2 regions of the Stenotrophomonas sp. YJH_SMC_131 genome follow, and region 1 is predicted to be linked to the other one. Evidence: riboswitches for the same ligand, from Rfam matches in the RefSeq annotation. Region 1 holds a riboswitch; the other holds the start of a gene.
What was found. Region 1 has a riboswitch for thiamine pyrophosphate ahead of AC5P56_RS16000 (TonB-dependent receptor). Riboswitches for the same ligand answer to the same signal wherever they lie in the genome.
Positions count from the first base shown of each region.

Region 2: it holds a riboswitch for thiamine pyrophosphate, as region 1 does, so the genes downstream of both, thiC (phosphomethylpyrimidine synthase ThiC) here and AC5P56_RS16000 (TonB-dependent receptor) in region 1, are expected to answer to the same signal.

Region 1 is NZ_JCAFRJ010000007.1:222,017-225,427, reverse strand. Features, by position in the region: gene AC5P56_RS16010 (glycine zipper 2TM domain-containing protein) at 1-124, shown strand, start outside; gene AC5P56_RS16005 (phosphotransferase enzyme family protein) at 246-1,370, shown strand; TPP riboswitch at 1,469-1,564, shown strand; gene AC5P56_RS16000 (TonB-dependent receptor) at 1,635-3,411, shown strand, end outside.
Region 2 is NZ_JCAFRJ010000001.1:99,618-103,028, forward strand. Features, by position in the region: gene thiC (phosphomethylpyrimidine synthase ThiC) at 15-1,859, opposite strand; TPP riboswitch at 1,942-2,043, opposite strand; gene AC5P56_RS00450 (BCCT family transporter) at 2,309-3,411, shown strand, end outside.

The DNA.
Region 1 (3,411 bases):
CCGTTACGACCGTGGCTACTACCGCAGTGGCTACTACGACCGTGGCGATGACCGCCGCTGGCAGCGTGAGCGTTACTACGACAACCGCTACTACCACGACCGCGGCCGCCATCGCGGCTGGTAAGCAGCGCCGACATACCGATGACGCGGAGACGGGCGGGTCGATGACCCGCCCGTTTGCGTTGGCCACGCGCATGGCGTTGAATGCGCAGCCTTGGATGTGACTTTCCCGATCGGACTGTGGCATGACGTCTTCCTCCCACCGCGTGCAGGGCCTCAACAACGACGAGGTCGCTGCCGACTGGCCACCGATCAGCGCGGCGGACATCGCGTGGCTGAGTACGCGTTACCCGCAGCTGGGCGGGCACAGCCAACCGCGCTGGCACAGCCCGCGGCCGCTGTCTGCCGCCGCCATCGTCGACGGCACGCGCGGCGCGGTGTTCATCAAGCGCCACCACCACAGCGTGCGCAGCGCGGCCTGTCTGGAAGAAGAACACCACTTCATCGCCCATCTCGCCGCCGCCGGCGTGCCAGTGGTGCAGGTGCTGCCGGCCACCGATGGCCACACTGCGGTCGAACACGGCGAATGGACGTTTGAACTGCACGATGTCGGCGTGGGCGACGACCTGTATCGCGACGCGGTGTCGTGGTCGCTGTTGACCGATGTCGCGCAGGCCCGCGAAGCAGGGCGCACGCTCGCACAGCTGCACCGTGCCGCCGCCAGCTACCACGCGCCCCAGCGCAGCACCCATCTGCTGGTGGCGCGCGACGACCTGATCCGTGCCGACGATCCGATCGCCGCCATCAAGGCAGGACTGGATGAACGTCCCGGGCTGGCACGCTATCTCGCGCGCATTCCATGGGAAGCACAGCTGCAGCGCGACGTGCTGCCGTGGCACGCCGGCCTGGCCGAGCGCCTGCGCGCCGAGCCCCGGCTGTGGGCGCACAACGACTGGCATGTCTCCAACCTGCTGTGGCGCAACGGCGAGGTCAGCACCGTGCTGGATTTCGGCCTGGCGTCGCCCACCAGCGCGCTGTTCGACCTCGCCACCGCGATCGAGCGCAACGCAGTGGCGTGGCTGGAACTGGAGCGCGGCATGGAGGCGGTGCGCATCGATATCGCGCTGGCCCTGCTCGACGGCTACCGCGAGGTGCTGCCGTTGTCGGCGGCACGCGTGCACCTGCTGGCCGACCTGCTGCCAATGGTCCATTTCGACTTCGCACTGTCCGAAGTGGAGTACTTCGAAGGTGTCACCCGCTCAACCGCGAATGCCGACGTGGCCTGGCAGCCCTTCATGCTGGGCCATCCGGCGTGGTTCCACAGCGCGCCGGGGCGGGCACTGCTGCAGGCCCTGCACGCCGTCGCGTGATCCGGTTGACGCAGCGTTGCGGTCAGATCCCTTTCCGCAGGAAAGGGATCTGACCCCGGCTGGCGCTCGCAAATCCGTACCATTTGTAGTGAAATGGTCACCTGAAGCGGGGGTGCCTGGATCTGCCAGGCTGAGAGAGTCCCTTGGAACCTGATCCGGTTTGCACCGGCGTAGGGAGCTTTGAGCCGCAGCCACACCCCCATCATGGGCCGGTGCACCTGCGCGCCGTCGCTTCGTCTCCCTTGTTGTCCGAAGACGAACCGAATGAACCGCTGCCTGCGCCCCACCCTGCTCTCACTCGCCCTCTGCGCCGCGCTGCCGCTGCATGCCAGCGAGGCCGAGGCCACCACCGATGCGGCTGCCACTGGTGCCGAACGCTCGCCGACCGAACTGGCGGCGGTGCGCGTGGAGGCCGGCAAGCCGAAGGCCGATACCTCGCGCGTGAATGCCTTCGGCGGCGGTTCGTGGAAGGACACGCCGGCTTCGGTGAACGTGCTCGAGCGCGACTATCTCGAACGTCGCCAGGTACGTTCGCTGTCCGAGCTGGCCAGCAACGATGCCTCGCTGGGTGATGCGTATGCACCTGTGGGCTACTACCAGAACATCGCCATCCGCGGCTTCGCGCTGGACGCCGCCACCGGCTACCGCTTCAACGGGCTGTCCATCGCCGGCGAGCAACGCTTGGCGCTGGAGAACGTGCAGTCGGTCGAGATCCTCAAGGGTGAAGCCGGCCTGGCGGCAGGGGTGATGGCGCCGGGCGGGATCATCAACTACATCGGCAAGCGCCCGGCTGAAGTACGCACCGCCACGCTCGGCACCGATTCGGAAGGCTCACGCTACGTCGCCGTCGATGTCGGCCACTGGATCACCCCGCGTTTCGGCCTGCGCCTGAATGCCGCATGGGACTCCAGCAATTCCTACGTCGCGCACGCCGATGGCCGCCGCAACTTCTACTCGCTGGCCGCCGACTGGCTGATCGGCGAGCGCGGCAAGCTGGAAGTGGATGCCAACTACCAGACCAGCTCGCAGCGCTCGGTGTCCGGCTACCAGCTGCTGGGCGCGCGTGACCTGCCGCGCGGTGTCGACCGCGAGCACCTGCTCGGCTACCAGCCGTGGCAGCGCCCGGTGGATATCGCCAGCACCAACATCACCGCGCTGCATACCTACGACTTCAACGATGCCTGGCAGTCGCGCGTCTCGGTCGGCCACAGCCGCTCGGTGATCGATGACAACGTCGCCTTCGCCTACGGCTGCTACTACGCCGTGCAGTGCGCCGATGGCAGCGTGCCAGGCAACTACTTCGCGCCCAACGGCGACTACGATGTCTACGACTACCGCAGCCCGGACGACACCCGCCGCAACCAGCAGGCCCGTGCCGAGCTGCGTGGCCACTTCGAGACCGGCAGCGTCGGCCATCAGCTGACCCTCGGTGCCGACTACTTCCGCCGCACCGTGGACAAGCGCCCGAGCGTCAACGAGTACGTCGGCACCAGCAACATCCACGACCCGCAGGTGCCCGTGTTCGCGCCGTCGCCGAAGATGCCCGGCCCCTCCGCACGACGCCTGGACAGCCGCCAGACCGCGTTCTTCGCGCTGGACCGGATGAGCTTTGGCGATGACTGGCAGTGGTTGGCCGGTGGCCGCTTCGTGCGCCTGGACGAGCGTGCCTACGACAAGCGTGGCGTTCCGCAGCGGCACAGCCGCCTGTCGCGGTTCCTGCCGCAGACCGCGGTGGTGTGGAAGGCCACCGATCAGCTCAACGCCTATGCCAGCTACGTGCGCGGCATTTCGCTGGGACAGGAAGCGCCGTTCTGGACCAGCAATGCCGACACTTTCCTGCCGTCGGTGCAGTCGCGGCAGCTGGAAGTGGGCGTGAAGTACGTGCCGGTCGAAGCACTGACCTTGGGCGCGGCGGTGTTCCGCATCTCGCAGCCGTACCAGTACGCCAGGCCCGACAGCAGCGACGTCGGCTACACCTTCGTCGAGGAAGGCACGCAGACCCACACCGGCCTGGAGCTGACCGCCAACGGCCAGCTGACCG
Region 2 (3,411 bases), on a different contig from region 1:
CCACCGTCTGCGCATCACCCCTGGTGGTAGACCTCGGCACCCGCGGCGCGGAACTCCTCCGACTTCTCCTTCATGCCGGCCTCGGCGTAGTCGCGCACATCCTGGGTGATCTTCATCGAACAGAAGTGCGGGCCGCACATCGAGCAGAAGTGCGACAGCTTGTGCGCATCCTTCGGCAGCGTTTCGTCATGGAACTCCCTGGCCTTCTCCGGATCCAGGCCAAGGTGGAACTGGTCTTCCCAGCGGAACTCGAAGCGCGCCTTGCTCAGTGCGTTGTCGCGTACCTGCGCGCCCGGATGGCCCTTGGCCAGGTCGGCCGCATGCGCGGCGATGCGGTAGGCCATGATGCCGTCACGCACGTCCTGGCGATTGGGCAGGCCGAGGTGTTCCTTCGGCGTCACGTAGCAGAGCATCGCCGTGCCGAACCAACCGATCATCGCCGCACCGATCGCGCTGGTGATGTGGTCGTAGCCCGGCGCGATGTCGGTGGTCAGCGGCCCCAGCGTGTAGAACGGCGCTTCGCCGCATTCACGCAGCTGCTTGTCCATGTTCTCCTTGATCAGCTGCATCGGCACGTGGCCGGGGCCTTCGATCATGGTCTGCACATCATGCTTCCAGGCGATCTTGGTCAGCTCACCCAGCGTCTCCAGCTCACCGAACTGCGCCGCGTCGTTGGCATCGGCGATGCAGCCCGGGCGCAGGCCGTCACCCAGCGAGAAGGTCACGTCATAGGCCTTCATGATCTCGCAGATATCTTCGAAGTGCGTGTAGAGGAAATTCTCCCTGTGGTGCGCCAGGCACCACTTGGCCATGATCGAACCACCACGGCTGACGATCCCGGTCACGCGCTTGGCGGTGAGCGGCACGTAGCGCAGCAGCACGCCGGCGTGGATGGTGAAGTAGTCCACGCCCTGCTCGGCCTGCTCGATCAGCGTGTCGCGGAAGATCTCCCAGGTGAGCGCTTCGGCGCGGCCGTCGACCTTCTCCAGCGCCTGGTAGATCGGCACGGTACCGATCGCCACCGGCGAATTGCGGATGATCCACTCGCGGGTTTCGTGGATGTGCTTGCCGGTGGACAGGTCCATCACGGTGTCACCACCCCAGCGGATCGCCCACACCAGTTTCTCCACCTCTTCGGCAATGCCCGAGGACACCGCGCTGTTGCCGATGTTGGCGTTGATCTTGGTCAGGAAGTTGCGGCCGATGATCATCGGCTCGCTTTCCGGGTGGTTGATGTTGTTGGGCAGCACCGCACGGCCACGGGCGATTTCATCGCGCACGAACTCCGGCGTGATGATCTTCTGGATCGAGGCGCCGAACGCCTCGCCCGGGTGCTGCTGCAGCAGGCCGGCATCGCGGATCGCGTCCAGCCGCTGGTTTTCGCGGATGGCGACGAATTCCATTTCCGGCGTGATGATGCCGCGGCGCGCATAGTGCATCTGGGTGACGTTCGCGCCTGCACGTGCACGTCGCGGCAGGCTGCGTGTGGGGAAGCGCACAGCATCGAGCTTCGGGTCGTGCTCGCGATCGCGGCCAAACGACGAACTCAGGCCGTCGAGCTGTTCGGTATCGCCGCGCTCCTCCACCCAGCCACGACGCAGCGCCGGCAGGCCCGCGGACAGATCGATACGCGCGTCCGGATCGGTGTACGGGCCCGACGTATCGTAGACCGTGACCGGTGCATTCTCCTCGCCGCCGAACAGCGTCGGCGTGCGGGTCAACGCGATCTCGCGCATCGGCACCTGCAGATCCGGACGCGAACCGGGTACGTGGATCTTGCGCGAGCCGGGAATGGGCCGGGTCACGGATTCGGAGAGTTGCTGGGCCTGTTGCTGCAGGGCGGAGAGCTGTGCGTTCATCGGGCATCGTCCAGGAAGGTCAGGGACGAAGCGGCGGCGCACTGCGACCGCGCACGGACGGTCCTTGGGCGGTGTCCGGGCACGGCTGCACTGCAAAGCTTCCCTACGCCGGTATGAGCCGGATCAGGTTCCAAGGGACTGTCTCAACCGTGGCCACATGGCCGCGGTACCCCCGCTTCTTGGCGTGCATTAGAGCATAGAGCGCCCGCTCCGGGAGTTGCCCCCGCGGTCAGTTCCGCTTTCCTGTGGAAAGCGGATCTGATCCGGATCGCTGTTCGTTAACAGAACCATGACGTCGCGTTCAGTAACGTGCACGTCCGTCGCCCTCCAGCGACCGATGCCTCCTTCGACGCCGACGCGGCCCCTGCCCGGTTCGCGCTGCATGCCGCCGGTCCTTCGCTGCAAGCTCTGCTCGCTCCCCTCAATCCCTTGATCGGAGAAGCTCCTTCATGGTGTTTCGCGTTTCCATCGCACTGGTTCTCCTGCTGGTGCTGCTTGCCGGTATTGCACCAGGCCCCTTCAATGCCGTGGTGCAGTCGATGCTGGCAGAAGTCATCCGCAGCGTCGGCTGGCTGTACCTGCTGGTGGTATTCCTGGCCCTGGTGTTCCTGATGTACCTGGCGTTCGGTCGCTTCGGCAACCTGCGCATCGGTGGCGAAGACGCCGAGCCCGAGTTCTCGCGAGCCAGCTGGATGTCGATGCTGTTCGCCGCCGGCATGGGCATCGGCCTGGTGTTCTGGGGCGCCGCCGAGCCCATTTCGCACTTCAGCAAGCCACCGGAAGGGCTTGCTCCGCAGAGCCTGGATGCGGCACGCGCCTCGATGCGCTATGCATTCTTCCACTGGGGCCTGCATCCGTGGGCCATCTATGCGCTGATCGGGCTGGCAATGGCCTGGTTCCAGTTCAACCGCAACGGCCGCGGCCTGGTCAGCGACATGCTGCAGCCGATCATCGGCCGCCACCATCGCGGCTGGATCGGTAGGGCGGTCAACATCGCTGCAGTGGTCGCCACCGCGATCGGTGTCGCGACTACGCTGGGCTTCGGCACCATCCAGATCGCCGCCGGCATCGAGCGCGTGTTCGGCGTGCAGGCTACCGTCGCTGTGCAGATGACCATCATTGCCGTCGCCTTCGTGCTGTATATGGCGTCCACCGCCAGTGGCGTGGAGCGAGGTGTGAAGTGGCTGTCCAATTTCAACCTGGCGTTGGCTGCCCTGCTGGCCGCCATCCTGCTGGTGCTGGGGCCGACCGGCTTCATCTTCGATACCTTCACCACCACGCTGGGCTCCTACCTCAACCAGCTGGTGACGATGAGCCTGCGCATGTCACCGTTCTCCGGCAGCACCTGGGTGGCGGACTGGACAATCTTCTACTGGGCCTGGTGGATCTCGTGGGCACCGTTCGTGGGGTCGTTCATCGCACGCATCTCGCGCGGCCGCAGCGTGCGCGAGTTCGTGATCGGCGTAGTGCTCGCGCCGACGCTGCTGGGCTTCTTCTGGTTCGCCGTATTCGGCGGCACCGCGCTGTGGGCACAGATCTTCGGCCATGCCGA